3 regions of the Pseudarthrobacter adonitolis genome follow, and region 1 is predicted to be linked to each of the others. Evidence: riboswitches for the same ligand, from Rfam matches in the RefSeq annotation. Region 1 holds a riboswitch; each other region holds the start of a gene.
What was found. A riboswitch is a leader RNA that binds a small molecule or an ion and turns the genes downstream of it on or off. The one in region 1 is predicted to bind S-adenosylmethionine.

Region 1 (10,352 bases):
AGAGCGGCACTGTGCCGTCCAGTTCGCCGTCCTTGAAGGTGGGGTCCCCGTCCGCGTTGACCACAAAGCCGGAAAGCCCGACGACGGCGGCATAGTCAGCGGGGCGCTGCCGGAGCAGCGTGGTGGCCATCGCCATTCCCATGGAAAAGCCGAGCAGCGTCACCGTCGGGTGGTCGGCTTTGACGGTGTCGATCCAGTCCTGCACGTAACCGGCTGCAGCCTTGACGGCGTCGAGCGTGTATTCGATGGAGGCCGTCAGGGGGAACCACATAAAGCCCGGGCCCGTGGCCAGTGGCGCCCGGAGTGAGGCAACAACAAAGTCTTCGGGAAGCATATCCGCCAGGCTCAGGAGGTCCTGTTCGTTGGCGCCGTAGCCGTGCAGCAGTACCAGCAGCGGCTTTCCGGAGCGCTGGTCCTCCGGCCGGGACCACAGAACAACAGGGGCGGGAAATACTTGGGCGTCAGTCATGGTTCCATTCTGACAGTTACCCGGCGGTAGCTACCTACGGTGGCGTAGCTTGAGAGGGAGGAGGCAGGATAGGACCGTGAATGACGCAAGAGCTATGCAGAGCCCGCCCACAGCCACGGCAGCCCACCCCTGGGGCCGCTATGTAGCGATGGGAGATTCGTTCACCGAGGGCATCGGCGACCCGGAACCAACGAGTCCCGGCGGCTTCCGCGGCTGGGCGGACCGCGTGGCCGAGGAACTGGGCCGGGGCCAGGCGGACTTCGCTTATGCCAACCTTGCCGTCCGCGGCCGGCTCCTGCAGCAGATCGTGGACCAGCAGCTCGCTCCGTGCCTGGCGCTCAAGCCGGACCTCATAACCCTTTCCGCCGGCGGCAACGATCTCATCAGGCCCGGCGGAGACCCCGATGCCCTCGCCGAAAAACTTGATTCGGTGGTCCAGATCCTGGCCATGGGCGGCGCCACCGTGGTGCTGTTCAACGGTCCGGACACCGGATCTTCGGTCCTGGGACGGATCCGTAGCAAGGTGGCGATCTACAACGAGAACCTGCGCACCGTGGCCGCCCGCCACGATGCCATCATCGCCGACATGTGGTCGCTCAAGCAGCTGAATGATCCGCAGATGTGGGACGAGGACCGCTTGCATTTTTCGCCGTTGGGACACCACACCATCGCCGCCATGGTGCTGGAATCGCTTAACGTGAACCACACTCTCGAGCCGCTCCTGCCCAAGCCGGTGCCCGCCCGCACGTGGCGGGCGGCCCGCTCCGAAGACCTGGTGTGGGCCCGCGAGTACTTTGTCCCCTGGGCGGTGCGGCGGTTGCGCCACCGCTCCTCAGGCGACGGAATCACCGCAAAACGCCCGACGCCGGGCCCTGTGTTCGGCCCGGGTGTTCCGTTGGGTTCCGGTGAGGGGCCGCTGGGCACCACCAACGCCCGGCGCTAGCGGCGGGCCGCCGTGACCCAAGGACAGCTCACGCGGACAGGCACGGATCCTGATGAGGTGGTGCGGCGGCGGCTTCACGCCCAACGGCTGCGCGGTCCCGGCCTGGGCTCCCCGGCGGACGCCGTCCGGCACCTGCTGGCTGTCCAGGCGCAGGAGTTCCCCTACGCCCGCTGGAGCCCGGCGCAACGGACCGACGGTCTTGGAGCTGCCTCCGAGGCCCCGCCTGATCGTGCACCTGCCGCCGCTCACGTGCCCACTGCCATGGACGTGGAGCAGGCGGTGTCAGATGGGCGCATCCTGCGCACCCATATCCTGCGGCCCACCTGGCATTTTGTGCACCGGGAGGATCTTCGCTGGCTGACGGCCTTGTCCGCGCCGCGGCTTCACCAGGGCAACGGGGGCATGTACCGGCGGACGGGGATTGATGCGGCCGCCGCTGACCGGAGCGGGCAGGTCCTGGCCGAAGCCGTCCGGGCGGGCACCACCTGACCCGGGAACAGCCTCAGCGAGCTGGTCCGGCGCTACTTCACCAGCCGTGGCCCGGCCATGGTCAAGGACTGCGCCGATTGGTCCGGGCTCACCATGTCCGACGTGCGGCTCGGCCTTCAACAGTCCCTGGCGGCAGCTCCCGAAACGCTGGCAACGTCGGTGATTGACGGCGTCGTGCATTATTTCGACGCCGGTACGGACGGCAGCAATGCCACGTCTGCCGCCGGGCCTCGGATCGACTTGATCCAGTGCTACGACGAATACGTGATGGGCTATTCAGCAACACGGCACTATCTGGGTGGCAGCGCTCCGGCGTTCCCGGCAGGACGCCGTGGACCGGCATGGGGCCTTCCTGGGGATCCCGGCCGTGCGAGTGGGCTCCGGGGTTAAGCTGGAAGGACACATATGAGAGGCGCTACACCGTGAACAGCTTGTTTTTCTGGATCATCATTCTGTCGTTCGTGATACCGATGGCGATGCGGATGTACCGGAAATCCGTCAACAAACGGAACCAGGAGCAGAGCTTTACCGGACGCTACCCCGAGCAGTTTCCAGGCGGCGCGCAGTACCCGGGGAGCGAACAGTACCCCGGACCGCAGAACAAACAGCCCCGTGACGGCTACACGCAGCAGGATTACATGAGTGGCGGCTTCCGCCAGATCATGAGCCCGCAGCCCCTGCCGCCGAGCCAGCCGCTGCCACCCATGCAGCCGATTCCTTCTGCAGACCAGCAGTTCCCGCCGTACGGTCAGCCGCAACCCAACGGTCAGCCGGTGCCGGATCAGCGCGCGGAAGCACCGCAGCAGCCTGCCGCCCCCGCCATTCCCCTGCCGCCGTCGGGCCCGCAGGGATACCGTGCCCGGAAACTGGCCGAACTTGACCAGCAGTACAGCAACGGTGAGCTGGCCATGGAGGATTACATGAAGCGCCGCTCCGACATCATGAACGGCTGATCTCCTAACAGCGCGAACGGACACTTGTGGCCCCGACTCCGAGGGCTCAAGTGTCCTCTCGCACTTAAAGGCAGGGCCTCAAGTGTCCCCTCGCGCTTAGACCAGGAACGTGTTCCGGAGCTGGGCGCCGAGCTGGCCGATCTCGGTCAGGAAGCCGTCGTGGCCGATCGGAGCCTCAATGACGTGGACGTCCACGTCGCCCGGGAGCGCGTCAGCCAGCTCACGGGACTGGGACGGGAAGTACAGCCGGTCACTGTCCACTGCGGCCACGAAGAACCTGGCGGTGGCCCGGCCCAAGGCCGCGTTCAGGGAACCCCGCCCGCGGCAGACGTCGTGGCTCATCAGGGCGTCGGTGATGGCGATGTAGCTGTTGGCATCAAAGCGCCGCACCAGCTTTTTGCCCTGGTGGTCCAGGTAGCTTTCTACCTGGTAGCGCCCCCGTTCCGCCAACGCTGCCGCCTGGAACGGCGATTCCGGGTGCTGGGCCGACCGTCCGAAGCGCCCATCGAATTCCTCTGCGGAGCGGTAGGTGATATGCGCAATGCGCCGTGCCAGGGCCAGGCCGTCCTCGGGCAGCGGACCGCCGTAGTAGTCGCCGTCGTTGAAATTGGTGTCCTGGCGGATGGCCAGCGTCTGCGCCTGGGCGAACGCAATCTGCTCGGCCGTGCTGGCGGCACCGATCGCGATAACGGCGCAACGCTGAACCCGTTCGGGGTAGGTGACCGCCCACTCCAGGGCCCGCGCGCCGCCCATGGAGCCGCCCAGCACGGCATACCAGTTCGGAATGCCCAGCTGGTCGGCCAGCCTGGCCTCAGCCGCCGTTGTGTCGCGCAGTGTCACCAAAGGAAAGCGGGACCCCCACGGGTTGCCGTCCGGGGCAGCCGAGGACGGTCCGGTGGAGCCGTAGCAGCCGCCCACAATGTTGATGGAGACCACATAGAACCGGTCCGTGTCCACCGGCGCACCGGGTCCGGCCAGCTGTTCCCACCAGCCGGGCTCGTCACTGTCGCCCCGCGTCACATGGGTACTTCCGGTCAGGGCGTGCTCAATCAGGACGGCGTTAGAGCCGTCCGCGTTGAGAGTGCCCCACGTTTCATAGCCGAGCGTGACCTCCGGGAGGTAACCGCCGGCCTCAAGCTCGAGGCCACCGATGCTGGCGTAACGGACCACACCGTTCCCGGGGACTGCGGTTCGGGAAATCGTAATCGTCATGGAAAGGACCTTTTCTACGCACTTGCCCACCGTCAATTGACCGGCAGGCCAGGTCCTCACCCGGGGCACCCCGCCGCGAAAGAGGGTTGCCGGCCAGCAAGCCGGGGCTGTCGCTGGCACTCATGACCTGCTTCGAGTGTACGAACAGCCCCGGACTATTGCTAAGCGTGTGACTGGGTGTGACTTTGCGGGGTCCCTACCGCCCCTGGCCTGCCGCGTCTTTGTTAGGCTCCGCTGCGCCTCTTGGCCGCCCGGAAGCCGGCTTCGAGGTCGGCCAGGATGTCATCGATGTGTTCGATGCCCAAGGTCAGACGGACGAGTCCCGGAGTGACCCCGGCGATGGCCTGCTGCGCGGGTGAAAGCTGGCTGTGCGTGGTTGGTGCCGGGTGGATCACCAGTGAACGGACGTCCCCGATGTTGGCCACATGGGAGTGCAGCTCCAGGGCATCCACGAAGCGCTTCCCGGCCTCTGCGCCGCCGGCCAAGTTGAACGCGACCACCGCGCCGGTGCCTTCGGGGCCGTATTTGCGGCCGCGCTCGTACCAAGGGCTGGAGGCCAGCCCTGCATAGGCGACGGATTCGACGTCGTCCCTTGCCTCAAGCCACTCCGCGACGTCCATCGCATTGGCCACGTGGCGCTCCACCCGCAGCTCAACGTCCCCAGGCCCTGGGCGATGAGGAAGGTTGAAGGGTGACACTGCCGAGCCGAGGTCGCGCAGCAGCTGGACGCGGGCCTTCAGGATGTAGGACAGATTGGCGCCGAGGGCTCCGCCGGCCCCAAGGTCACGGGCGTAGCGTGGAGACGGTGTTGTCCACAACGAGGGGCACACCGGCGTCGTGGGCGGTCCGGGACACACCCTCGATGTCCAGCACGTCCTGGCGGGGGTTGGAGACCACTTCGGCGAAGAAGAGCTTGGTATTGGGCTGGACGGCATCGCGCCAATGGTCCAGGTTGTCCGGGTCAGCCACAAACGTGACGGAGATGCCGAACTTTCTTAAGGGTGTGCGCCAAGAGGTTATACGTCCCGCCGTACAGGCTGGGGCTGGCCACGACGTGGTCACCGGCCTCGGCAGCGTTCAGGATGGCAAAGGTTTCAGCGGCCTGTCCCGAGCTCAGCAGCAGTGCAGCGAGCCCGCCCTCCAGGCTGGCAATACTCGAAAGAGGTCATCTGGTAAATCGGAAGCGCCCGTGCGCCGGTGGCGCTGTCCGGTTCCTGGCCAGCGTGGATCTGGCGGGTTTCGAAAGACCATCCGTTCGACGTTCGATGCTCCTTGACGTGGCGTGGCACTGCTCGGTTGCGTTCAGTCTAGGAAGACATCCCTGACGGAAACAGGATTATGACGAACGTGGTCACCCGGCCGCTCCTTCTCCTGCTTCCCGGCGGAATGTCCACTCGTGACGCAACAGAATCCGGTAAGGCTGCCCTTAGCTGAGAGCCGGATCACAAAGTGCCAAGATGATGGCATGCGCATGGATCACGTCTCTTACGCCTGTGAACAAGATGGCCTCGTTGCCACCACCGAACGTATTTCGTCCGCCCTCGGCGTTGAAGCCGTGAAGGGTGGAGTGCACCCCCGGTTTGGAACCCGGAACATGATCATTCCCCTCGCCGGCCACAAATACCTGGAAGTCGTGGAGGTCCTGAACCACCCGGCATCGGACAAGGCTCCCTTCGGGCAGGCTGTCCGGGCGCGGTCCGAAGCCGGCGGCGGTTGGATGGGCTGGTGCGTCGAAGTGGACGACCTCGCTCCGTTCGAAGACCGCCTGGGCCGTGCTGCCGTCAACGGCAACCGCAAGTTCCCGGACGGCCGCGAGCTGGTCTGGAAGCAGATCGGCATCCTGGGCCTGATCGCGGACCCGCAGGTCCCGTACATGCTCAAGTGGGAGGGCGACCCCGCTCTGCACCCGTCCAACGCCTATGAGAGCAACGTCAAGATGAGCTGCCTGACCATAGCCGGTTCCGCCGCACGCGTGACGGAATGGCTGGGCGAACCCGTCGAGAAGCCGCTGGAGGATGTGGCCGTTGACTGGGTGGCTCCGCATGGAACCCCCGGCATCCTGTCAGTGACCTTCGAAACCGCTACGGGCGCAGTCACCATCTGATTGCACATTCAATAGCTTCGGCCGCCATCAGCGGGTGCCAATGATGCCACCCACCGATGGCGGCCGAATCCTTTAAGCCGGACCGGCTTATGTGCACGTGACCTGCACGGGAACCGCGGCTCTCCTACCCCAGGCCCACCGCCCGGCCGAAGAGGCTGAACCCAACGAAGGCCACGATGTCCAGCAGCGCATGCGCGATGACCAGAGGCATAACCCGCTTGGTCCTGGTGTAGAGCCAGGCGAACACCACACCCATCACGGCGTTGCCGATGAACGGTCCGAATCCCTGGTACAGGTGGTAGCTGCCGCGAAGCATGGAGCTGGTGAAGATGGCCAGAGGCACGCTCCAGCCGAACTTGCCGAAGCGGTCCAGGAGATAGCCCACCACGATGACCTCCTCCACCACGGCGTGCCGCAGCGCGGACAGAATCAGGACGGGCACGGTCCACCAGTACGAGTCGAGTGCGCTGGGGATGATGGCGGTGGTGATGCCCAGGGCACGTCCCGCGGCGTAGAGGCCCAGCGACGGGATCCCGATCAGCGCCGCGAGGCCGAGTCCCTGCAGCAGGTCGCGGCCCGGCCTCGCGAAGTTGAAGCCCAGCTTCCGAAAGGCCGAACTGGCCTGGCTGCCCACGCCGGTGCCGGACTGCCGCTGGTCCGTGAGGAAGTAGATGACCAGCAGCACGGGCACCAGGGCGAAAATGATGTCCAGCAGCTGGTAGGTCAGGTCGAAGTATTCACGCGTGCTCTGTGACCGGTTCAGCGTGGACGTGCCTTCGGCCAGCGGTGCACGCGTCACCTTGTCGAGCAGCTGCACCACCGAGTAGACGGCGGACTGTCCCAAGGAAAGACCCAGCACAATCCAGACTTCGATCCGCAGCCGACGGCGCGAGGGAACCAACATGGTTCCATCTTGCCTGTAGTTTCTGGATCTTCGCTGATTACTGGCGGCCCGGCCCCTGGACGGGGCCCTGCACCCGCGGCGGCACTTATGCTTGGGTATGAGCGCGCCAGGGAAAATCTTTATGATCCGGCACGGCCAGTCCGCGGCCAATGTCGATACGTCCATCTACAACAGGGTCCCGGACTACCGGATTCCGCTGACTGCCCAGGGCCTGGCGCAGGCCACGGCAGCCGGGGAACGGATCCGCCGCGAGCTGGACGGTCGGCAGGTCTGCGTTTATGTATCGCCGTACCTCCGGGCGCACCAGACGCTGGAGGCACTCAACCTTGGCAACCACACCGAACGGGTGATCGAAGAACCGCGCCTCCGTGAGCAGGACTGGGCCAATTTCCAGATCACCGGCGACATCGAGGACCAGAAGGAACTCCGCAACGCCTACGGCCATTTCTTCTACCGGTTCCGGGAGGGCGAATCCGGCTCCGACGTCTACGACCGGATCTCCTCGTTCATGGAGACGCTGTACCGCCACTGGTCCAAGCCGGACTACGCCCCCAACACCTTGCTGGTGACCCACGGACTCACCATGCGCCTGTTCTGCATGCGCTGGTTCCACTGGTCGGTGGAGTATTTCGAATCACTCAACAATCCGGACAATGCCGCGGTGCGGACGCTTCTGCGCACCGACCTGGGCAAGTACGAACTCGATATTCCGTTCAGCCAATGGGTGGACCGCCGGGTGGACGAGACCGTCTTGGATGCGCCGCCGGTCATCTTCTAGGGGTTGTTGCCGGTCGCTTAGTGCGGGGCCACGATCACTTCGGTGCCATTGGCTTCGAACGCGGCTTTGTCCTCGGCGGAGATACCGGAGTCGGTGATCAGGCGGTTGAACGCGTAGCCGTCCATGGTGGCAAAGGCCCTGACGCCCACCTTGGAGGAGTCGGCCAGGACATAGGAAACCCGGGCCCGGCTGGCCAGCAGGGCATTCACGGACGCTTCACCCTCCCCCGTGTTCGTTGGGCCCACCTCGGGGTCGATGCCATTCACGCCAATGAAGGCGATGTCCATGACCACCTTCTGCATGATGATGTCGGTGTACGGGCCCACCAGTTCGTAGGAGCGGGGGTTCAGGATGCCGCCGGTCACCATGACCTTGATGTTGGGGCGGACAGCCAACTGCGCAGCGATGTTGATGGCGTTCGTAACCACCGTCAGGGTGGGCTGGTTGGCGGGAGCATTGAGGTCCTCCCGCGTTGCCAGGATCTGTGCGAGGGCGGTGCTGGTGGTACCGCCGCAGAGCCCGATCACCGCTCCGGGTGAAATGAGCGCCGACGCCGCCTGGGCGATCTGTTCCTTGGCTTCGGCGTGGTCGTCACGGTTATAACGGCCGGGGAGGTCGTACGCCAGGGCGCCGGTGGTGGCACCGCCCCGGGTGCGGGTCAGCAGCCGTCGCTTGGCCAGGCTGTCCAGATCACGCCGTGCCGTGGCCGGCGATACTCCCAGCGTGCCCACGATTTCTTCCACCTCCACCTGGCCGGTTCTGGCAAGGATATCCAGGATGGCCGTCAGGCGGTCAGTGCGGGTCATGGGGGCCTTTCAGCGTCAAAAAGTCACCAGAATATGACGTTATCTGATCATAACAGTCCACAACAATCATTTTGCGTCACAAATCGGAGCCTGGCTACCGTGCCCGCACTCCGGCCCGCCACACAGCGTGCGTCAGCGGCATGCCCGGGCGGTAAGCGAGATGCGTGGCTGAGGGGGCGTTGAGCATATGCAGGTCTGCCCGGTGCCCGACGGCGAGCGAACCCACCGCCCGTACGCCGTCGGCGTCGTGCCCCGCCTCCCGGTGCAGCGCCAGCGCACCTCCATAGGTTGCGGCACGCACCGCTTCGTGGACGCTCAAGCGCATCTGCAGCACGGCCGTAGCCACGTTGAACGCCATGGAGCTGGTGTACGAGGTACCCGGGTTGCAGTTGGAGGCCAGCGCCACCTGCACCCCCGCGTCCAACAGTTCACGCCCCGGGGCCAGCGGCTGCCGGGTGGAGAGATCGCACGCGGGGAGGCAGGTTGCGACGGTGCCGCGGGCACCACTGCCGGTTCCCGGGTTCCAGCCGGACCAGCTGTCCGCCAGCGCCGCCACATCACGGGCCGACAGGTAGTTCACGTGGTCCACGCTGGCTGCCCCGAGTTCCACCGCCAGCTGCACGCCGGGACCCTCGCCGAGCTGGTTGCCGTGGACGCGGATCCCCAGTCCGGCGGCCCGGCACGCCTTCAGCACACGGCGGGACTGCTCCGCGGTGAAGGCGCCTTCCTCGCAGAACACATCCGCCCACCGGACGTACGGCCGGACGGCTTCCAGCATGGGCCCGCAGACGAGATCGGTGTAGGCCTCCGCATCGGTGCCCGCGGGGACCAGGTGGGCGCCGAGGTAGGTGACTTCGTCTGCGACAGTGGAGGCGATCCGGGCGCTCCGGGCCTCGTGCTCAATGTCCAGCCCGTACCCGGTCTTGGTTTCGAGGTAGGTGGTGCCCTGCGATACGGCCTCGGACACGCGCGTCATTGCCAGCCGGGTGAGGTCGAAATCGGACGCGCGCCGGGTGGCGTCCATGGTTACGGCGATGCCCCCGGCCGAATACGACTCCCCTGCCATCCGCGCCTCGAACTCCGCAGTGCGGTCGCCGGCGAAGACCAGGTGCGTGTGCGAATCCACCCAGCCAGGCAACACGGCCCGGCCGCCGGCGTCCACTGTGTCGTCAGCCGGCGGCGCATCCGCGGCGGAACCGAGCCAGGCGATCCGTTCGCCCTCGATCACTACGGCGGCATTCTTAAGGACGCGGTGTTCCAGGTCCTGGGTCATCAGCTCGGCGATGTTGGTGATCAGGGTGCTCATGGGTTCCATTGTTCAGCGCCGGATGGACCAGCGCGTGGCGGACAGCGCCTCCGCTGTCCGGGATGCCGGATGGTGGGCCGCACCGGCGCTGTGCCCGGCGCCCTGTCCGGCCAGGATCTGCCCGGCGGCAAGCTCCGCCATGGCCGCGGAGGTCTGGAAACCGTACCCGCCCTGACCGGCAAGCCAGTAGAACCCGGGGGCTTCGGCGTCGAAACCGGCCACCGGGACGCCGTCGGCTGCCTCGGTCCGGAGACCCGTCCACGTGCTCCGGACTCCGCGGATTCCCAACGTGGTCAGCTGGTTGAGCTTCACGATCAGCCGCTCAATATCGCCGGGCCGCGGCCTGGCGTCCTCGGGTCCGCTGGGTACCGATTCCGACGGCGAGATC
Region 2 (10,352 bases), on a different contig from region 1:
CGGACCACACGGGGGCCTCGATGCTGAACAGACTCACGGCGTCGGGTCCGAGCGTCCGGGCGACGTGGGCGCGGAAAAGTTTGTTGGGGAACGTGGAAAACAGGATGTGCTGGACAAGGAAAACGCCCAAAGGTGTCCATTGGTTCCACGGCGCGGGCGAGGTGCCGGATTCCTCGAACTCCGGCCCGCCGCGCAACCCGTCCGCGAGGGCCTCGTTGATGCCGGCCACGTAACTTTGGCACCAACGCCGGGTATCGGCGTCGAGCCTTTCGAAGCAGCGGCGCGCCGTGTCGTCCAGCCTGGCCTGGCGGGCAAAACGGTCCCAGTGCAGGCCGTCGGAACCCAGCATCTCTGCAGTCCGGCCCTCGGATCGCCAGCGTTCGAGCTCGATCTGCCAGGAGCGGTCCGTGGCTACGTTCTTGCCCTGAAGATGCGCGAGCGCGTCAGCGGAGTCCGCCCACAAATGCGGGATTCCCCACGGGTCACGGTAGGTGCCGGTGCCGCCTGCAGGGGCGGAATTTTGTGTCGGGGCAGGCGTCATAGTCAGGGCCGGCTTTCGAGCTTAGGTTAGGCTAACTTTAGTCAAGATAGGTGGAATTGGCCCAGTTCGCAAAATCGGGCCGGTTCCTGGAGGGGTGTTGCGTGAACCAACCATGTGGATCCGCCTGTGGTTCGACGACGCCGGCAACGGTCACCAGCGCGCCTACACGCTGGTTGATCCGGATTTGAAGGCCTGCACCTTCAGCAGGGACTTCGCCATGCACCACAGCATCGCCGCCAACTGGGCGCGCGGAGCGGAGCCCGGCGACACCATCGAAGCCACCGTCCAGGGTAGCGCTTTCGACTTCCCATACCCCATCCGCGCCGCGTGTGGATCGTGGGCGACCCGGCATCCGTGCCGGCCATCAACTCGCTGCTGGACGAGCTGCGGGTGGTGGACGCCGCCGCCGGCCGCCCCACGCCGGTGACCGCTTGCCTTCAATACCAGCACGATTTCGATCCGTCGCTTTGGGCTGCGAACCGGAGAGTCCGACGTCGTCAGCTGGATTCCGCGCAAACGCTACGGCGCTGCCTGGTGGATTCGGCGTGTGATGCGCTAACTGCGGACTCCGTTTCGGTGGGAAGGGACTACTTCTGGGTGGCCTGCGAGGCGTCCAGTCCGCGCGCCATCGTCAGGCACCTGCGTAAGGTCCTTGGTGTGGACAAGCAGCGGATCAACGCGTTGGGGTACTGGCGGGTGCCGTAGGGCTCCGCCGCGCGGCGTGTCGAGTATCGCATGGAGTGGGTATTCCGGCCGCCAAGCTGCGATATGAGGGCAAGGGACTCGCATAATAGCTCATTTGTGATATTTTTTGTTTATGATTCAGGAAACTGCCGAGCACATCGCCGCTACACTCAGGGACGCCCGGACCGAGAAGGGCTGGACCCAGGGCCAGCTCGCCGCTGCGCTGGGAACCAGCCAAAGCGCCGTCGCCCGGATGGAACAGGGCAAGCAGAACCTAAGCCTGAAAATGATCCACCGGCTCGAAGCGATCTTGGACCGCAGCATCGTCAAAGTGGGCATACCACAGATGACTCATTTGCGGATCGAAGGCGGCTGCACCCTGTCCGGGGCAGTGGATGTCAACAGCAGCAAGAACGCCGGCGTGGCGCTGCTGTGCGCCAGCCTGATCAACCGCGGCACCACCGTCCTGCGCCGCCTCGCCCGGATCGAGGAAGTCAACCGGATCGTGGAGGTCCTGACCAGCATCGGCGTCGAGTGCACATGGCTTAACGACACAGACCTCCAGCTCCGCCGCCCCGCCGTCCTGGACCTTGAAGCCATGGATGTGGACGCCGCGCGCCGCACGCGCAGCGTGATCATGCTCCTGGGCCCGCTCCTCGACGAAACCGCGGAATACCGCTTGCCCTATGCTGGCGGCTGCGATCTGGGCACGCGCACGGTTGAGCCGCACATGCAGGCGTTGCGCCAGTTCGGGCTCTCAGTGGAAGCCACTACCGGTTTCTACGCCGTGCAGGCTCCGCCGCGGGACACGCACGACCGGTCCTTTGTGCTGACGGAGCGTGGGGACACCGTCACGGAGAACGCGATCATGGCCGCGGCGCATCGCCGCGGCACCACCGTCATCCGCAACGCCAGCCCCAACTACATGGTCCAGGACCTCTGTTTCTACCTCGAGATGCTGGGCGTGAAGATCGACGGCGTGGGCACCACCACGCTGAAGATCACCGGGCAGCCGCTCATCGACGTCGACATTGAGTATTTCCCGTCCGAGGATCCCATTGAGGCGATGAGCCTCATCACCGCCGGGATCGTCACTAACTCAGAGGTGACCATCCGCCGCGTCCCCATCGAGTTCATGGAGATCGAGCTGGCCACGCTGGAGCAGATGGGCCAGCAGCTGGTGATTTCCGAGGAGTACGTGGCGCGCAACGGCCGCACCCGGCTGGTGGACGTGACCACCAAGCCGTCGGAGCTGCGGGCTCCGGAGGACAAGATCCACCCGATGCCGTTCCCCGGCCTGAACATCGATAACCTGCCGTTCTTCGCGGTCATCGCCGCCAACGCCCATGGCCAGACCATGATCCACGACTGGGTTTATGAGAACCGGGCCATCTACCTCACCGAACTCAACAGGCTCGGCGCCCAGGTGCAGCTGCTGGATCCGCACCGGATCTACGTCAATGGCCCCACGAAGTGGCGGGCCGCCGAGATAGGTTGCCCGCCGGCGCTCCGCCCCGCCGCCTGCCTGCTGCTGGCCATGCTGGCGGCGCGGGGAGTGTCGGAACTGCGGAACATCTACGTGATCGAGCGCGGCTACGAGGACCTGGCGGAACGGCTCAACACCATCGGCGCCAAGGTGGAGTACTTCCAGGACTAGGGTGCGTCGGATTCTGCACCATCATTCGCGCTGGCCCGGCTTCAGGCCGCGGCATTCCGTTCCACCCCGCTCGGTCCAAGGCATTGATGGAGCAGAATCCGTCGGCCCCGCGGGCTGCCACGTCCTTGTCCGTTGCAGCACAATATAAGCATGCGTACATTCGGCGTCGAGGAAGAGCTCCTGATCGTTGATCCGGACACGGGGGAGCCGCTTGCCCTCGCAGATGCGATGCTGTCCGGCCGCCGGATGGCAGCCGACGACGCCCCGGAACGTCCCTATGTGCTGGCAGCCAAGGACAAAACCGGTCACGACGACGGGACGGGCCTGACTGCCGAGCTGAAGCTTGAGCAGATCGAGACCCAGACCCGTCCCTGCCTCGAGTATGCAGAGCTCTTGCCGCAGATCCGGGCCGGCCGGCTGCTGGCGGACGAGGCGGCCACCAAGAACGGGGCCAGGGTGGCCGCGCTGGCCACGTCTCCGTTTGGCCTCGCCAGCCACACCACCCCGGACCCTCGCTATGCCCGGATGCTGGAACGCTTCGGCCTGACCGCGCAGGAACAGCTGACCTGCGGCTTCCACGTCCACACTTTCATCGAATCCAAGGACGAGGGCGTGGCCGTGCTGGACAGGATCCGGGACAAGTTGGCGGTCCTCACGGCCCTGAGCGCCAACTCGCCGTTCTGGAACGGGATGCCCACGGGATTCGAGAGTTACCGCACCCAGGCCTGGAACCGCTGGCCCACGTCCGGCCCCTCGGCAATTTTCACCACCTACTCCGCATATCGGCGGGTGGTAACGCGCCTGCTGGACAGCGGCGTGCTCTTGGACGAAGGCATGATCTACTTCGACGCCCGCCTGTCTCGGAACCACCCCACTGTTGAGGTCCGCGTGGCCGACGTCTGCCTCCGCGCCGAGGATGCTGGCCTGATCGCGGTGCTGGTCCGGGCCTTGGTCGAATCGGCCAGCCGCGAATGGCGCGACGGCGTGGATCCGGCCCCGGTGCCCACGGTGCTCCTGCGGATGGCGGCGTGGCAGGCGAGCAGCAGCGGCCTGAGCGGCGAGCTGCTGGATTTCGGGACCTTCAGGCCGGCGCCCGCCGTCGACGTCGTGCGGTCTTTGGTGGATTATCTGGCGCCCGTCCTCGCCGAGCAGGACGAACTTTCCTTGGCCCGCCAAGGCGTCGAGGACATCATTACCCGCGGCACCGGTTCAACCGAACAGCGCAGGGTGCGGGACGCGGCGCTGGAAAAAACAGGACCCGACGACGGCGGGCTGGGCGCCGTGGTTGCCCACGCCGTGGGCGTGACGATGCGCGGCACCTCCGGGTTGCTGGAGGCGGACGAAGTCCCGGAGCTGCTCCGGGTGCGCCAGTTCTGAGTTCACCCCGAATCTTTGCGCGAACCGGCAGGTAATGCCCTGTTTTTCGTGTTTTGGGGTCGTTATCTGCCAGTTCGCGCCAGTTCCAGCGTCAACGCCCGGGAAGTGCGTCCGGGTGGTCCTCGGAGGGAGCCAGGGGTTCCTCATAGCGCATCAGCTGGACACCCACAGCGGTTTCTACCAGGTAGAAAACGAACGGCGGAATATCCTTGGTGCCGGCCAGAATGGCACCGAAGACGGGAGCGCTGGCGGTCGCCGTGATGCCGGTCCAGGGTTTCAACGGAGTCAGCAGCAGCCCCGCCCCCAGGGCTGCGATCCCGCCGATATGCAGCCCTGAATACGTCAGGAACGGCCAGCTTGGACCCCGCCGATAGGCGAACTTCTCCAGGTCCGAGGCGCGGTCCGCGAGGGCCACCACGAACAAGGGCGCGCCCGCGAGCAGGGCGGCTGCTGCGCCGGCGGCCAGGGTCTTGGCGGGGCCGGAACGGATGGCGTGGGCGAACCGGACGAATCCGACGGGAACGGCCATGGTCCCGGCGGCCGCCAGGAATTGTCCGGCAACCCAGAGGCTTCGGTGGCGCTCGAGTATGGACAGCCTGATGGCCGGGTCGCGGGTGGCGTGCACGTTCCCCACGAAGGAAATTCCGAGTCCCCAGCAAGCGCCCGCCGCGACGATGACCGCTCCGGCCTTTTGGTATGGCTTGTTGCCCTGCAATGGCTGGTTTCCGTTCATGGCTGGCTCCCGGTGCGGCGGATGCGTTGGCCCAGCAACATCGCAGTGGTGACCATGAAACTACGCCGCACTGCCGCCGAGGTCAACGGCAGTGCTCGAACGGGCAGATACGGCCCTGGTTTTTTCGCTGGGTGAGGGCCCCAAGTGTCCGTTAGCGCCAAGAAACGACGACGTCACGCGCCGACTGCCAGGCGTATACCCAGCGTGAGCATGACCGCAGCGACGAGCCCGTCCAGGATGCGCCACGACGAGGGCCGTGCGAAGAAGGGCCGCAGGACCCGCGCCCCGAAACCTAGCGCACTGAACCAGGCGATGCTGGCGGCGATTGCTCCGCCCCCGAACCACCAACGCAAATCCTGGGCCTGCTGGTTGGCCACAGACCCGAGCAGCAGCACGGTGTCGAGGTAGACATGCGGATTAAGCCAGGTCAGGGCCAATACCGTGCTGAGGGCGGCGCCGAGGCCGACGGCGGGCTGCCGCCCGGACGCCGTTAATGTTCCCGGACGCACCGCCCGGCGCGCCGCCATGACGCCGTAGCCCACTAGGAAGGCGGCGCCGGCAAACCGGACCACGTCCACGATCACGGGGCTCGCCTGGAGCAGCGCCCCCACTCCGGCGATGCCCGCTGCGATGAGCAGCGCATCGGAGACGCTGCAGACCAGGACGACGACGGGCACATGCTCACCGCGGATTCCCTGCCGGAGGACAAAGGCGTTCTGGCTGCCGATGGCCACGATGAGGGCAAGGCCCGTGCCGAAGCCCAGCGCACTGGGGCCTAGAAATGCAGTTAGATCCATATCCTCCAACGTACGGCCGGAGTTATCATTACTCCAGCTAAATATTCTTAGCTATATTAAGGAAAGCTAATGAAGATGTTCCAGTTTGAGCAGCTCCGTACCTTCACTGCCGTCGTTGACGAGGGGACGCTGGAGGCGGCGGCGCGGAGCCTGTACGTCACGCCGTCGGCCATTTCCCAGCGTCTCAAGGCGATGGAGGACGCGGCTGGCCAGATCCTGTTGCAGCGCACCAACCCCGTCCGGCCCACAACAGCTGGGGAAGCCATCCTGCGGTTCGCCAGGCAGGTCCGGCAGCTCGAATGGGACGCCCAGCAGGAGCTCGGCGAGAGCCGGGACCGGCCGACGGCGCCCATCCCCTTGGTGGTGAACGCGGACTCACTCTCCACCTGGTTCATGCCTGCGCTGGCAAGTCTTCCGCCGGACCTAGGCGCGTGCTTTGAACTACGCAGGGAGGATGAGCAGCATTCCACCCAGCTCCTGCGGACGGGATCGGTGATGGCCGCGGTAACCGCAACGCCGGAACCGGTCCAGGGCTGCAGCGTGGAACCGCTGGGTTCCCTGCGGTACCGTGCGGTGGCAAGCCCCGGGTACATCCGGCGCTGGTGGCCCGACGGGCCGGAACTTGTTGCAGGGAGCCAAGCTCCGGTGGTGGACTTTGACCGCAAGGATGACCTGCAGGACGGGTTCTTCCGCACGAAGACCGGCACGGAACTGACCGCGCCGCGGCACTATGTGCCGTCGTCGGCCGAGTTCGCCCAGGCCATCCGGCTGGGACTGGGATGGGGGCTGCTGCCGGAGCAACAGTGCCTGGCAGACCTCCGCAGCGGCGCCCTCGTGGAGCTGGCCCTCGCGAACCCCGTTGACGTGTCCTTGTACTGGCAACGCTGGAAGATCGACTCCCCGGTGCTCAACCAGCTCACCGCCGCTGTCCGGGAGACGGCCTCCCGGCAGCTGCGCCAACCAGGCGCCTGAGCCGGCGTTCGCCTCACCCGCCATTCGCCTGACCCGTCCATGACAGGGGATGCGCCCGGCAACGCGGCATGCCATACTCAGGCCGTGACGTCGTCGTACTCCTTCCGGGCCGAATTGTGGCGCTATCCCGACGAATCCGGCTGGCACTTCCTGACCCTCCCTGTAGTGATCGCCGACGACCTCCGGGAAGAGGCAGCGATGTTCCGGAAGGGCTTCGGCTCGGTCAAAGTCGCGGCGGAAATCTCCGGCTACATCTGGCAGACCTCGGTCTTCCCGGACAGCAAAAGCCGCTCCTACCTGCTGCCCGTGAAGAAGGCCGTCAGGGACGCTGCGGGCATCAGCGACGGGGATGAAGTGGCGGTCCGGCTCGTCATCCAACCCGAAGGCGGGGCACGTATCGGGGCACGGACAAGCGGTACCGGCTGAACTCCGCCGGGAACGATCCAGCAAGGACCTCTTCTTCTCGAAGCACCCCGCGGTGCTGCGCCGGAAGCCACTGGAAGGGCGGCCACCAGCGGGATGTTGGACAGCAGCCGGCCCCAGTCCGGGGGTGCATTCCTACGGTCCTCCCTGCGCGAACGTGCAGATATGCCCCTCAAAACTCGTGGAACAGGGCATTATCTGATAGTTCGCGCCACCCGTTCGCGCCACCCGTTCGCGCGGATGAGACCTCCGCCAATCGGAACTAGATGTGCTTGAGGGCCTGCTCCAGGTCACCGATGAGGTCGTCCACGTCCTCCAGGCCCACTGACAGCCGCACCACACCGTCGCTGAGCCCGATGGCGGAACGGCCCTCGGGACCCATTGCACGGTGCGTCGTGGTGGCCGGATGCGTGATCAGGGACTTGGCGTCGCCCAGGTTGTTGGAGATGTCGACGATCCGCAAGGCGTCCAACAGCGCAAAGGCGGCTTCCTTGCCCGAGCGGTCACCCGTCGTCGCAAGTTCCAACGTGAGGACGGTGCCGCCGGCCTTCATCTGCTTGGCGGCGAGCTCGTACTGCGGGTGTGACTTGAGCAGCGGGTACCTGACCCAGCTGACGGCCGGCTGCTGTTCGAGCCATTCGGCCAGCCGCAGCGCGGACGCGGACGAGTGATTCACACGCAGGGCCATGGTCTCCAGGCCCTTGGTGAGCACCCAGGCGTTGAACGCGGAGAGGGCCGGGCCGGTGTGCCGCATGAGCTGCTTGACCGGGCCGTCGATGAACTCCTTGGTGCCCAGGATGGCGCCGCCCAGGACGCGTCCCTGGCCGTCGATATGCTTGGTCCCGGAGTACACAATCACGTCCGCACCCAGCTCGCCGCAGCGTTGCAGCAGGGGAGTGGCAAAAACGTTGTCGACGACGACTGTGGCGCCGGCGGCATGCGCCAGCTCGCTGACCGCGGCGATATCCACGATCTCCTGCATCGGGTTGGACGGCGACTCGAAGAACACCGCAGTGGTGGGCTCCGACAGGGCCGCCCGCCACTGCTCGAGGTCCGGCCCGTCAACGAACATGGTTTCCACGCCCCAGCGCGGCAGGATCTCGTTCAGGATCACGAAGCAGGAGCCGAACAGTGAGCGCGCAGCGACCACCCGGTCCCCGGCCGCCAATAGGGCACCCAGGGCGGTGAAAACCGCTGACATGCCCGACGCCGTCGCAAAGCACGCCTCGGTGCCTTCGAGCAGGCGGAGGCGTTCCTGGAAGGTGGCCACGGACGGGTTGCCGTACCGGGAGTAGACGAAGCGTTCGTCCTCGCCGGTGAAGGCACGCTCGGCGGCGGCGGCGGATTCGTACACAAACCCGGAGTTCAGGAACACGGGCTCGGTGGTCTCCTGGAAGTTGGTGCGGTCCAGTCCGCCACGGACCGCCTGCGTATCGGCGCTCCAGCCGGCGGCGTCTTCGTTGAAAGTCACTTGGCTATTCCCAGGTTGGTGGGGAGGCAGCGGTTCTTCCAGCCGTTGACGGTGCGCTCGCCGTAGCGGTCCGGCTCGCCTTCGAAACCCTCCAAGACGTTGTAGGAGGTGAAGCCGGCCTGCGTCGCGGCGATAGCGGCGGCGATGGAGCGCTGGCCCGAGCGGCAGAGGAATACCAGCTCCGTGCCGTCGTCCTCCGGTGCCTGCTGTGTCAGGTCGGTGATGAAATCCGGATTGGGGATACCACCCGGGAACGTCCACGGGATGAACAGGGGATCGTTGTCGGTGGCCTTCGTGTCGGGGATGCCGATGTGGGCCCATTCTCCTTCGGTGCGGACGTCCACCAGAATGGCGCCCTGCTCGAGTTTGGCCCAGGCTTCCTGCGGGGTGAGGTCTCCGGCGTAGCTCACGCGTGGCCCTCGCCGTCGAACTCAATGTCTTCCACGGCGCTGGCGACGGCGGCATCCGCGCTCGCGATGGCCGTCGGGAGGATCAGTGCCTGGGCAACAATGACCTTGCCGCCGTTGGACGTTGCGGCCGGGCTGCCGTGCAGGACATACCCTTCGGCGAGGGCAGTGGAAATCCGTTCACAGAAAGACCTGTCATCCGGCCCGGTGACAAGCCGGTAGGACAGTTTCTCTTCAGGGGCGGGTGCGTCAGACACGACGGAACTCCTTCTTTCACGCTTGCAGCTCGAATGGGTCGATATGCCGAGTATTCACCTGAGGCACCCCGCCGCGAAAGGGAGGGTTGCCGACCGGCCAGTCAGGGCTTGGCGCCGGTTCTCATTACTCCCCAAAAACGTAACACTCGCCCCGCCGCGCCGCACCGCCGCCGTCGTCATGTTCCGTAACCAACGCGTGTTCCGTGACCCCGCCGTGCTTCCGTAACCCCGGCGCTGACGGGACAATCGGGTCATGGGGAACATTCGGGGGCACTCACTGACGAGCGCCTGGGCGCGCGTTTTGGCCGTGGGGCTGTGCGCCGTGCCGGTACTGGTGGGGGCGACAAGCTGCCGGAACATTTTCGCGCCGCCGCCCTGCATGCCGCCGGAGTTTTCCGTCTCGCCAGCCGCCGCGAAACCCGGCGACCAGGTCACCGTCAGTGCCCCGGACACCACCTGCGATGCCCGCTACGGCGCCGACGCAAGGGTCCAGGTGGAATTGCTGGCTCCGTACGGCACCACCGTGTTGGAAGAGCTCGCCCCCATGACCGACGACGGCGGCTTCACTTTCGTGTTCACCGTCCCGGCTGGCATGGCTCCCGGGAAGGCCGGGGTCACCGCCTACCCATACAACGTGGACTGGTGCGACGACACCGGGGTGAACAACTGGGTGGGGGCGGGACCGCAGACCCTTGTCGGGGTCTCCTGTGCGCAGCGCCTGGTGCCGCTGGTAATCCTGGGCGGCTGACCCGCATGGTCAACGCAGTTCGCGGGTCAGGAGTTCCTGGAGAGCCGTACTGGGTTCGCTGGGTTTGCCGGCGCCGCTCAGGTAGAGCCCCATATGCGTGCCGTGGTACTCCCAATAGGCGAAGCTGAGGTTGTTCTCTTCGAAGAGTGCCAGCATGTCGATGACCCACTGGCCACCGCCCTTGCCCTGCATCTGGAAGGCTTGCCGGACCCAGGCCGAAACTCCAGGACCGACATGTGTGGATTTGATCGCTCTTTGGCGGCATTCTGTGATTGCTTGGTGTCG
Region 3 (10,352 bases), on a different contig from region 1:
AGATCCCAGGGCCCTCGGCTGGCTGGGCCGCGTGTTGGCCCGTACTCCGCAGGACGGCATGGTCATGGAAGCGTATGCCCTCCCCTGTCCCCAGGAAGGAACGGAAGGGCTGGCTGCCCGCTGGCAGGAGGAGGCCGGGCGGCGGTTCGGCGACCGGCACGAGAACCGCCTGGTGATCGGCCTCTCTGGCCGGGACATCGAGTTCGGCCTTTCCACCGCCCGGAGCCGCCTGAACCTGGCCAACATCCTGGATACCGCCACGCAGAACCGGATCGAGGTGTTTGTGGTGGGCCCGCCGCCCACGCTGGACCCGGTGCAGAACCGCCGGCTCGCGGATCTCAACATCGCTTTCGCTGACGTCACCACCAGGCGCAAGCACCTCTACGTGGACACGTTCTCCCCGCTACTGAACCACGAACAGTGGCGCCAGGACCTTGCGGCCAACACCGGCACGCCCGGGCAGGCGGGCTATGGCCTGATGGCCTGGCTGGTCCTCCACCGTGGCTGGTTCCAGTGGCTGGGCATGGACGCCCCCGAATAGGCTTCCCCAACCCTCCAGTCGCGATATATCTTGACGGGTTCAGCGGTCCGATATACCTTGGGGTATCAGTCACGATATATCGCGGTTTTGGAGGATTCATGACAGAGGACAGCTGGACCGTCACAGGTCCGCAAACCATCGATGTTGACCACGTCAGGTCGCTGAAGCTGGGCATGGTCCGCGGCAGGTTCGACGTCGTGACCCACTCCGACGCCGTTGCCCGCGTGGAGATCAACGAGGTCCAGGGCGATCCCGTGTCGGTGACGCTAACGGACGGCAGGCTCGAGGTCCGCCATCAATTGCACGGACCCCAGGGCTGGTTCAAGAACCTGATGGGCTCGGTCAATCACAACAGCAACAACTCAGCGGTCATCAGCATTGCTCTGCCGGCCGGCGTGGAGGTGGAGGCCGGCACGGTCAGCGGCGATGGCCTCGTCTCCGGAATCAGCGGGCACACCCGGCTCAATACCGTCTCGGGTTCGGTGATGGCAGACGGAACGTCCGGGGAACTTCACGTCAACACCGTCAGCGGCGAGGTCATCGCGCGAAACCACGACGGCGTCCTGACCGCCAAGAGTGTCTCAGGCGAGGTCACCGCATCCGGCCGATTCAGCAACATCCGGGCCCACACGGTCAGCGGTGACATGAGTTTTGACCTGCTCGGCTTTACGCACGACTTCGGTGCCAATTCAGTTTCCGGCGACCTCACCATCAGGCTGCCCCACGACGTCGGGGTGGACATCGTGGCGAAGTCCGCCAGCGGTGTTGTGGTGATTGATGACCAGCAGTACTCGCAGCCCGGCGGCAAGGTGGAAACCATTGCCGGACCGGACGGCCAGCTGATGCTGGTCCGGACCAACTCGGTGTCCGGCAACACGTCCATCTTCCATGGCCAGCCGGCCCGCAACGACGACGCAAGAAGCCCGGAAACGGGACGCTGATGCCTCCTGTGTTCGCCCACGGTGCGCTCCGGCTGTACCTGCTCGCACTGCTGGAGCCGGGGCCCAAACACGGCTATGAACTGATCAAGGCCCTCAGCGAACGGTTCGGCGGCACCTACTCCCCCAGCGCGGGAACCATCTATCCGCGGCTGGGGAAACTGGAAGAAGAGGGGCTGGTCGCCACCGAATCAGAAGGCCGCCGCACCAATTACCGCATCACAGCCGCGGGGCTTGCCGAACTCAACAAGCGCCGGGAGGAACTCGCCGGCGTCGAGAACGACATTTCCGCCTCCGTCCGCCGCCTGGCGGACAACCTGCGGGCGGATATCCGCGCCAACCTGCGCGGGTTGCGGGCAGACCTGGCGGCCACGGCAGAGACGGCCCGTTCCACGGCGCGGGCCGCCGATTTCAGGAAAGTCGGCCGCCAGTCTTCGGAGGGGATCCGGGAGCTGAAGGAAGCGGAGATGCTGCTGCAGGCGTTCCGGGACGATCTGCGTGTGGAACTTCGACTGCAGGCCACGCGGCAGCCGCTCAGCGCCGTCACGCTGGAAACCGTCCGGACCGTCCTGGACCAGGCACGTATCTCCATCCGCAACTCACTGCCCGGCTGAGCCGCGGGGCAGAGCAAGCCGCCGGACTGCGCCGCCGGTCGGTGTTGCCCCCGGTCACAGCCCGTTTCGGTTTCGCGGCGTGTCCCATGGTGTGGGAGACTTGAGGGCAGCTCTTTTGAGTACCAACATTTAAGGAGGCCAGCTATGAGCAAGCGTGCACGTAAACGTCGTGACCGTAAGCGTGGCGGCGCGAACCACGGGAAGCGCCCCAACGCCTAAGCTAAAGCTTGGAAAACGGTTTAAGCGAAGGACCCCGGAAGCCATACGGCTTCCGGGGTCCTTCGTCTTTGCGCGGCTTCGTGCGCCTGCAGTACTGCTGACTGGCATCCCCGCAGTCAGGCATCCACGCGGTCACGTGTCCCTGCAGACCGGTACCGCTTGTGTCAGGCGTCTACCGGGCGGATGGAGTGGATCCGGTCCAAGATGGCGTTCTTCAGGTTTTCCGGAGCAGCCTCGGTGCACGAGCGCTTCACCATGGTGCGGATCACGCACTCAAGGTCGTACTCCTCGGTGCACTCAGGGCACTCATCAAGGTGATGCTTGATTTCCGTGATGTCCTCGCGGGTCAAAGCCCCGTCGAGGTATTCGTAGATGCGTTGCATCCGGGCGTCATCGCAGTCGCCCAATCCCTGGCAGTCGCTCATTTCCTGTTCTCCTGTTTTGTGCTCGCGGCCGTGTCCTGTGATTCGACGGCGCCTTTGAATCCTCGTTCGGCGGCATAGTCCGCCAGCATGTCCCGCAACATTTTCCGGCCGCGGTGAAGCCGGGACATCACTGTCCCGATGGGCGTGTTCATGATGTCCGAGATTTCCTTGTACGCGAACCCCTCGACGTCGGCGAAGTACACGGCCAGCCGGAACTCCTCGGGGATCGCCTGGAGCGCCCGCTTGACGTCCGAGTCCGGCAAGTGGTCCAGCGCCTCAGCCTCGGCCGAGCGCAGGCCGCGGGACGTGTGCGACTCCGCCCTGGCCAGCTGCCAGTCCTCGATGGTGTCCGAGTTCGACTGCAGCGGTTCGCGCTGCCGCTTCCGGTAGAGGTTGATGTACGTGTTGGTCAGGATCCGGTACAGCCATGCCTTGAGGTTGGTACCGGGCTTGTACTGGTGGAACGCTGAGAACGCCTTCGTGTAGGCCTCCTGGACCAGATCTTCCGCATCGGCGGGGTTCCTGGCCATGCGCATGGCAGCGGAGTACAGCTGATCCACGTACTGCATGGCATCACGCTCAAAACGGACCCGGCGTTCTTCCGCTGATTCGGTGGCCACATCGACGGGCTGCTCAGCGGGCACAGGGACGTCCGCTTCAGGCCGCGCGTCACTCCCTGCGGGCGCATCGCTGCTGCTGGCATTGGCTTCGCTGCTTGTTTTGGCTTCGCGTTCGGAGGCCTCGTACATGGCCTCGAAGGCCGGATCCAGGGTGCTCATTACGTTCAAGTCTACTGTGACGGCCTTGGCACGCGGCGTTCCGTACTCCGGAGGATCGGATTCCAGCGTCTGCAGTGCTACGGGTCCAGCGGGCTCCGTCCCATCCTTTAGTAACCTCAAGGGCAACTCCACTCTGTGTCAGGCCATGGTGTTCCAGGCAAAGACCTGCCCGGCAATCCGTGATGGGTCAATTCGTCCGGTGTTCGGCGGACCCGCAATCCATAACCGCTGGCGGCAGGCAAATATTCCTCAAAAGTGCAAGACTAGAACGGACTCCGCCGCATTCGGTGCGGTTCGTCCAGCCAGGAGGAAATTCATGTCCTTTGTCCGTACTCTCGCCCGCCCCATGCTGGCTTCCAGTTTCGTCGTCGCCGGACTGGACAAACTGAAGAACGCCGATGACACCGCCACCCAGCTCTCGCCGGTCCTGCAGAAGGCGGCCGCGTCGCTGCCGTTCCAAGCCGACGAGAAGATGCTGGCACGGGTGATCGGCGGAACGCAGGTGGGTGCCGGCGTACTGTTCGGCCTGGGCAAGTTCAGCCGCCTCTCGGCAACACTGCTGACCATCATTTCGCTCCTGAACACCTTTGTGGAGTGGCGCAGCGCGGACATCAGCACCAAGGAAGGCCGCGAGGCCCGCCGGAACCAGCTGCTCAAGAACATTTCCCTCAGCGGCGGCGCCCTGCTCGCCTCCGTGGACACCGCTGGCAAGCCGGGCCTGGCCTGGCGTGCCGAGCACCTCGCTGCGGACGCCCGGAAGACTGCTGCGGGTGCCCGGAAGACCACCGGCCTAAAGCTCCACAAGGCGGACAAGGCCGTGCGCCGCGCCGTGGATCACGCAACGGGGGCCTAAGGACGGATGACCGGTTCCACCCCGCCCGCAGCCACGGACTCACACATCTCCACCGACACCGTTCCGCACTGGCCGGCCCCCTTCGCCAGCAGGCCGATCAACGCCACCGTAACGGTGCCTGGTTCAAAGTCCCTGACCAACAGGTTCCTGGTCCTGGCCGCGCTGGCTGACGGGCCATCCCGCCTCCGCGCCCCTCTGCATTCCCGGGACTCCGCCCTGATGATCGAGGCCCTCCGCCAACTGGGGGCCACCATCACGGAGGTGCCCGGCGACGGCGCCTTCGGGCCGGACCTTAAGGTCACGCCCCTGAGCCAGGAGGCGCCGTCGTCGACGACGCACATCGATTGCGGCCTCGCCGGAACAGTGATGCGCTTTGTTCCGCCGCTAGCGGCGCTGCGCAACGGCGTGAGCGTGTTCGACGGCGACCCCCACGCCCGGAAGCGCCCCATGGGCGCCACCATCGAGGCCCTGAAAGCTCTCGGGGTGGCCCTGACCGCGGACGACGGCGGGACCCCCTCATCGCTGCCGTTCACCGTTGAAGGCACCGGGGAAGTCCGGGGCGGCCACCTGGTGATCGATGCCAGTGCATCATCCCAGTTCGTCTCGGCCCTCCTGCTGGTCGGCGCCAGGTTTACCGACGGACTCCACCTGGAGCACGTTGGCAAACCGGTGCCGAGCCTGGACCACATCAACATGACCGTTGCTGTGCTCCGCGGCGTCGGTGTATCAGTGGACGATTCCGTGCCCAACCACTGGGTGGTGGCACCGGGCCTTATCCGCGCCTTTGATCAGCGCATTGAGCAGGACCTCTCAAACGCCGGCCCGTTCCTGGCCGCAGCATTGGCCTCCGGCGGCACCGTCCGCATCCCGGAATGGCCCACCGGCACCACTCAGGTGGGAGATCTCTGGCGCAGCATCCTGACGGACATGGGCGCGGACGTCAGCCTGGCTGACGGCGTCCTGACCGTCACCGGCGGACCAGAGATCAAGGGTGCGGATTTTGACGAAACCAGCGAACTCGCCCCTACCGTGGCGGCCCTCTGCGCCCTGGCCAGCGGACCTTCACGGCTGACCGGCATCGCGCACCTTCGCGGCCACGAAACGGACCGGTTGGCCGCGCTCGTCACCGAAATCAACCGACTCGGCGGCGACGCGGAAGAGACCAGCGACGGCCTGGTGATCCGCCCGGCAAAGCTGCATGCCGGCGTCGTCCACAGCTACGCGGACCACCGGATGGCTACCGCCGGTGCCATCCTCGGCCTCGCAGTTCCGGGCATCGAGGTCCAGGACATCGCCACCACCGCCAAGACCATGCCCCAATTCCAGCAGATGTGGGCGGACATGCTCGCCCAGGGTGCGGCTGCCAATGACGGCACGGAAGGGCCTACTGGTGGCACGCAGCACTGACTCCTGGGACGAGTCCGATGCCCGGATCCGGCCCAGCAAAAAGGGCTCCCGACCGCGCACGAAGGACCGCCCCAGCCACGACGACGCCGTCACGGGCCGCATTATCACCGTGGACCGCGGCCGGTACACAGCCGTCGTCGGTGAGGACTCGGGCGACGAGCGGATCATCATCGCCGCGAGGGCCCGCGAACTGCGCCGCTCCCCCGTCGTGGCCGGTGACTTCGTGTCCCTTGTAGGCGATGTGTCCGGGGAGCCGGACACCCTGGCCCGCCTGGTTCGGATCCAGGACCGCAGGACCCTGCTGCGTCGCAGCGCCGATGACACTGATCCGATCGAGCGTGCGGTGGTTGCCAACGCCGATCAGCTTGTGGTGGTGGTGGCCGCCGCAAACCCGGAGCCGCGCACCGGCTTCATTGACCGCGCCCTGGTGGCCGCTTACGACGCCGGCATTGAGCCGCTGCTGCTCGTCACCAAGGCAGATGTCAAGGATCCCGCAGAACTGTTGTCCAATTATGAACACCTGGACTTCCCCGTGATCATCAGCCGCACGTCGGACTCCGAGGCCTCGGGTATCGATGCCCGCTCCGATGACGGCCTCTCGGCTCGCTTGGACAGTGATGCAGTTTCGCAGCTCCGCGCGTACCTCCAGGGCAAGGTCTCGGTGATGCTGGGTCATTCCGGCGTGGGCAAGTCCACCATGGTCAATGCGCTCACCGGGGCCGAACGGGCTACCGGTGGTGTGAACGCGGTGACCGGCCGCGGCCGCCACACGTCGTCGTCGGCCCTTGCCTTGAAACTGACCGGAGCTCCCGCCGGAAGCTGGATCATCGACACCCCTGGCATCCGCTCGTTCGGACTGGCCCACGTGGACCCGGACCGGATCCTGCGGTCCTTCCCGGACCTGGAGCCGGGCACGGATGCCTGCGAGCGTGGCTGCAAACACAACACCGCGGCCGTCAACTGCGGAGTGGATGCCTGGGTGTCCGCCGGCCAGGCGGGCCCCACCGGCCCGGCCCGGCTGGCGTCGCTGCGGCGGCTGCTGGGCACGGATCCTCGGCTGGTTGGCCAGGAAACCAAGGAACTGGGCAGCATCGGCTAGCGGCGGAACGCCGACGTCCCCAAACCCGCGGCCCTGAGACGGTAGTTTGGAACCATGATCCAACCCGCTTCGAGCTACAACGATGACCTGCGCCTTGCCCATGTGCTGGCCGACTCCGTGGATGACCAGACCATGAGCCGCTTCAAGGCACTGGACCTCCACATCGAAACCAAGCCGGACCTGACGCCGGTCACGGACGCGGACAAGGCCGCGGAAGAAGCCATCCGCGGCCAGCTCTCCCGTTCGCGTCCCCGCGACGCCGTGCTGGGCGAGGAATTCGGCAGCTCCGGCCACGGCTCCCGCCGCTGGATCATTGATCCCATCGACGGCACCAAAAACTTTGTCCGCGGCGTCCCGGTCTGGGCCACCCTGATCGCCCTCGTGGACGAAGGCGAACCCGTGGTGGGAGTGGTCAGCGCGCCGGCACTGGGCAAGCGCTGGTGGGCCGCCAAGGGTTCCGGCGCCTACATGGGGAAGTCCCTAGCCGCCGCAACGCGGCTCCGGGTCTCGGACGTCTCCGAACTTTCGGACGCCTCCCTGTCGTATTCCAGCCTGGGCGGCTGGAAGGAACGCGGCAACCTGGATGAGTTCCTGGGCCTGACCGAGGACGTGTGGCGCACGCGTGCCTACGGCGATTTCTGGTCCTACTGCATGGTGGCCGAAGGTTCCGTGGACATCGCCTGCGAGCCGGAACTGAACCTGTACGACATGGCCGCCCTGGTGCCCATTGTGGTGGAAGCCGGCGGCCGCTTCACCTCTCTCGAGGGCCAGGACGGGCCGTTCGGCGGCAACGCCTTGGCCACAAACTCCATCCTGCACTCAGAGGTCCTCAAACGTCTGAACCCGGATCTGGACGATCTCCTTTAGGCACTTCCATCGAATTATCGACGGCGGGCGCCTCCTGAAGGGAGCGCCCGCCGTCGTATCTTCGACAAATAGTCCGCTACTCAAACGCGCGTAACAAAGCCCTTAACATTGGCCCGGGCTTCTTTCCTGCCGTTGCCCATGTTCTACGCTCTTAACAGGTCACGAGTGCCAGCGCTAAACCCCGGTTTGCTGGCCGGCAACCCTCCATTCGCGGTGGGGTGCCCCGGGTGACGACCAGGCCGGTCCGGAACGGATACGGCAAGCGCGGATTCCTGGTACCGGGAGTCCTTTTAGAGTGAGGTCTCCGTGACAACTGCCACCGTCTCCCCCGACACTGCCCCCGCCATCGCCGCTGAGCTGTTCAACGCGGCTGCCGCCATCGCCGGCCGCCCCCTCTCCGCCGTTACCGGCGCGGAAATCCAGGCTCCGCTGATCCAGGGCGGCCATGTCCGCTACGCAAATCTGGACTACGGCGCATCCGCTCCCGCCCTCTCCGTGGTGTCCGCCTACCTCAACGAGATCCTGCCGTTCTACGCCAGCGTCCACCGCGGCGCCGGCTTTGCGTCGCAGATCAGCACCTCCGTTTACGAGAACGCCCGGAACATCGTGCGCGACTTTGTGGGCGGGCGCCCGGACGACTCCGTCATCTTCACCCGGAACACCACCGACTCGCTGAACCTGCTGGCGGGTTGCCTGCCGGCCACGGAGGGGTGTCCCAATGGCGATGTCCTCTACCTGGACATTGAGCACCACGCCAACCTCTTGCCCTGGCAGGGCGTCCCGCACCGCAGCGTCGTCGCCGCGGACACCATCGTGGGGACCATCGAGGTCCTCCGTGCCGAACTTGAGCAGGGCAACGTCAGCCTGCTCGCGGTCACGGGCGCTTCCAACGTCACCGGCGAAATCCTCCCGGTCAAGGCCCTGGCCGCCCTCGCCCATGAGTACGGCGCGCGGATCGTGGTGGACGCCGCGCAGCTCGCACCCCACCGGCGCATCAGTATCAGCGCCGACGACGTTGACTACCTCGCCTTCTCCGGCCACAAGCTCTATGCGCCCTTCGGCTCCGGGGTCCTGGTGGGCCGCACCGACTGGCTCGACGCCGGAACTCCCCACCTGGCCGGCGGCGGCGCCGTCCGCGAGGCAAAACTCGACGGCGTCAGCTGGGCCACGGGGCCGGCCCGGCACGAGGGCGGCTCCCCCAACGTCCTAGGTGCGGCCACCCTGGCCCGCGCCACCCAGGTCATCGCGTCCCTGGACCACGACCGCTGGCACGCCCACGAGTCGGCCATCAGGTCATTCCTGGTGGACGGGCTTGGGAAGATCGACGGCGTCACTGTGCACCAGATCTTCTCGGACACGGAGGCTGAAACCGGCACCATCGGCGTGGTGAACTTCTCCGTGGCAGGGTACGACGCCGGGCTCGTGGCCGCCTACCTGTCGGCCGAGCACGGCGTTGGCCTCCGGGACGGCCGCTTCTGCGCACACCCGCTGCTGAAGCGCCTCGGCCTTCCCTCCGGCTCGCTGCGGGCCAGCTTCGGCGTGGGCTCCCGGCTGGAGGACGCCCAGCGGCTCCTTGCGGGCCTGGAACAGCTGCGCCGGACCGGCCTGGGGTGGGACTACGTGGTGGACGCAGGTCGCTGGGTTCCGGCCAACGACACCCGCACCTACCCGCACTGGGCTCCCAACACCCCGGGCACCGCCGGTGCGGCTCCGTGCCTTGACGACTGACTGACGCTGGACGGCTGACTGGCGCCTACCTAAAGAGGCGACGGCCCCGACCTGGCGGCTGCGGCCCATACGGTAAATTCGAAGGATACCGATGGGCGCAGTTGAAGGAGGCCGCACGTGGCACGGGGTGGCCCCAGGCTTGAGCACGGACGCCGTCTGGAACTCGGACAGAGTTTCCTGGACGGCGGCGAACATTACCAGCGTGTACGGCCTGGTTACCCTGCCGAATCAGCGGACTGGCTGATCCCTGCCGGGGCCAGGGACGCTGTGGATGTGGGCGCCGGGACTGGCAAGTTCACCGCCCTGCTGCTTGAACGCGGCTTGGCGGTTTCCGCCGTGGACCCGTCGCCGGACATGCTTGAACAGCTGCAGGCCCACTACCCGGCGGCCGCAGCGACCCAAGGGACTGCAGAGGCCACCGGCCTCGCCGACTCCTCCTTCGACGTCGTCAGCGTTGCGCAGGCCTGGCATTGGTGCGATCCGCTGCCCGCCAGCATCGAACTGGCGCGGATCCTGCGGCCCGGCGGAACGCTGGGGCTGATCTGGAACCAGCTGGACACGTCCGTTCCGTGGGTCCACCGGTTGTCCCGCATCATGCACGCGGGCGACGTCTACAAGCCCGGCTTCTGCCCGGTGGTCGGGCCGGAGTTTGAAGGCCTCGAAAGCCATGTGACGCATTGGGAAGACAGCCTCAGCACGGCGGACATCATGGAACTGACGAAATCCCGCAGCTACTACCTGCGCGCCGGCGAAGTCACCCGCTGCAAGGTCCTGGCCAACCTGGACTGGTACCTGCACGAGCATCTGGGGCACGCCATGGAAGAGGACATCAGCCTGCCGTACCTCACCTTGACGTGGCAGGCCACGAAGGCGTGACGGGCG

Region 2: another riboswitch for S-adenosylmethionine. It lies ahead of ACZYZ4_RS17715 (DUF1737 domain-containing protein); the one in region 1 lies ahead of metX (homoserine O-acetyltransferase MetX).
Region 3: another riboswitch for S-adenosylmethionine. It lies ahead of ACZYZ4_RS05905 (aminotransferase class V-fold PLP-dependent enzyme); the one in region 1 lies ahead of metX (homoserine O-acetyltransferase MetX).

The regions. Positions count from the first base shown of each region.
Region 1 covers NZ_JBVAYW010000007.1:165,909-176,260, forward strand. Annotated here, with positions in the region: gene ACZYZ4_RS10315 (alpha/beta hydrolase) at 1-469, opposite strand, end outside; gene ACZYZ4_RS10320 (SGNH/GDSL hydrolase family protein) at 564-1,412, shown strand; gene ACZYZ4_RS10325 (DNA glycosylase AlkZ-like family protein) at 1,425-1,901, shown strand; gene ACZYZ4_RS10330 (DNA glycosylase AlkZ-like family protein) at 1,959-2,291, shown strand; gene ACZYZ4_RS10335 (hypothetical protein) at 2,324-2,854, shown strand; gene metX (homoserine O-acetyltransferase MetX) at 2,951-4,066, opposite strand; SAM riboswitch class IV at 4,080-4,194, opposite strand; gene ACZYZ4_RS10345 (PLP-dependent transferase) at 4,291-4,884, opposite strand; gene ACZYZ4_RS10350 (PLP-dependent transferase) at 4,850-5,035, opposite strand; gene ACZYZ4_RS10355 (PLP-dependent transferase) at 5,028-5,219, opposite strand; gene ACZYZ4_RS10360 (VOC family protein) at 5,532-6,170, shown strand; gene ACZYZ4_RS10365 (CPBP family intramembrane glutamic endopeptidase) at 6,295-7,074, opposite strand; gene ACZYZ4_RS10370 (histidine phosphatase family protein) at 7,172-7,852, shown strand; gene ACZYZ4_RS10375 (DeoR/GlpR family DNA-binding transcription regulator) at 7,870-8,658, opposite strand; gene hutI (imidazolonepropionase) at 8,753-9,964, opposite strand; gene ACZYZ4_RS10385 (NAD(P)/FAD-dependent oxidoreductase) at 9,977-10,352, opposite strand, start outside.
Region 2 covers NZ_JBVAYW010000027.1:5,476-15,827, reverse strand. Annotated here, with positions in the region: gene ACZYZ4_RS17770 (GNAT family N-acetyltransferase) at 1-541, opposite strand, end outside; gene ACZYZ4_RS17765 (siderophore-interacting protein) at 654-968, shown strand; gene ACZYZ4_RS17760 (SIP domain-containing protein) at 878-1,246, shown strand; gene ACZYZ4_RS17755 (UDP-N-acetylglucosamine 1-carboxyvinyltransferase) at 1,359-2,882, shown strand; gene ACZYZ4_RS17750 (glutamate--cysteine ligase 2) at 3,033-4,259, shown strand; gene ACZYZ4_RS17745 (hypothetical protein) at 4,351-4,992, opposite strand; gene ACZYZ4_RS17740 (LysE/ArgO family amino acid transporter) at 5,166-5,789, opposite strand; gene ACZYZ4_RS17735 (LysR family transcriptional regulator ArgP) at 5,859-6,761, shown strand; gene ACZYZ4_RS17730 (DUF1905 domain-containing protein) at 6,846-7,187, shown strand; gene ACZYZ4_RS17725 (O-succinylhomoserine sulfhydrylase) at 7,447-8,655, opposite strand; gene ACZYZ4_RS17720 (rhodanese-like domain-containing protein) at 8,652-9,065, opposite strand; gene ACZYZ4_RS17715 (DUF1737 domain-containing protein) at 9,062-9,319, opposite strand; SAM riboswitch class IV at 9,333-9,448, opposite strand; gene ACZYZ4_RS17710 (hypothetical protein) at 9,573-10,067, shown strand; gene ACZYZ4_RS17705 (hypothetical protein) at 10,077-10,259, opposite strand.
Region 3 covers NZ_JBVAYW010000003.1:255,564-265,915, forward strand. Annotated here, with positions in the region: gene ACZYZ4_RS05855 (GDSL-type esterase/lipase family protein) at 1-541, shown strand, start outside; gene ACZYZ4_RS05860 (DUF4097 family beta strand repeat-containing protein) at 640-1,482, shown strand; gene ACZYZ4_RS05865 (PadR family transcriptional regulator) at 1,482-2,093, shown strand; gene ACZYZ4_RS05870 (50S ribosomal protein bL37) at 2,238-2,312, shown strand; gene rsrA (mycothiol system anti-sigma-R factor) at 2,477-2,737, opposite strand; gene ACZYZ4_RS05880 (sigma-70 family RNA polymerase sigma factor) at 2,734-3,516, opposite strand; gene ACZYZ4_RS05885 (DoxX family protein) at 3,833-4,369, shown strand; gene aroA (3-phosphoshikimate 1-carboxyvinyltransferase) at 4,376-5,776, shown strand; gene rsgA (ribosome small subunit-dependent GTPase A) at 5,760-6,875, shown strand; gene hisN (histidinol-phosphatase) at 6,930-7,742, shown strand; SAM riboswitch class IV at 7,900-8,013, shown strand; gene ACZYZ4_RS05905 (aminotransferase class V-fold PLP-dependent enzyme) at 8,049-9,470, shown strand; gene ACZYZ4_RS05910 (class I SAM-dependent methyltransferase) at 9,588-10,346, shown strand.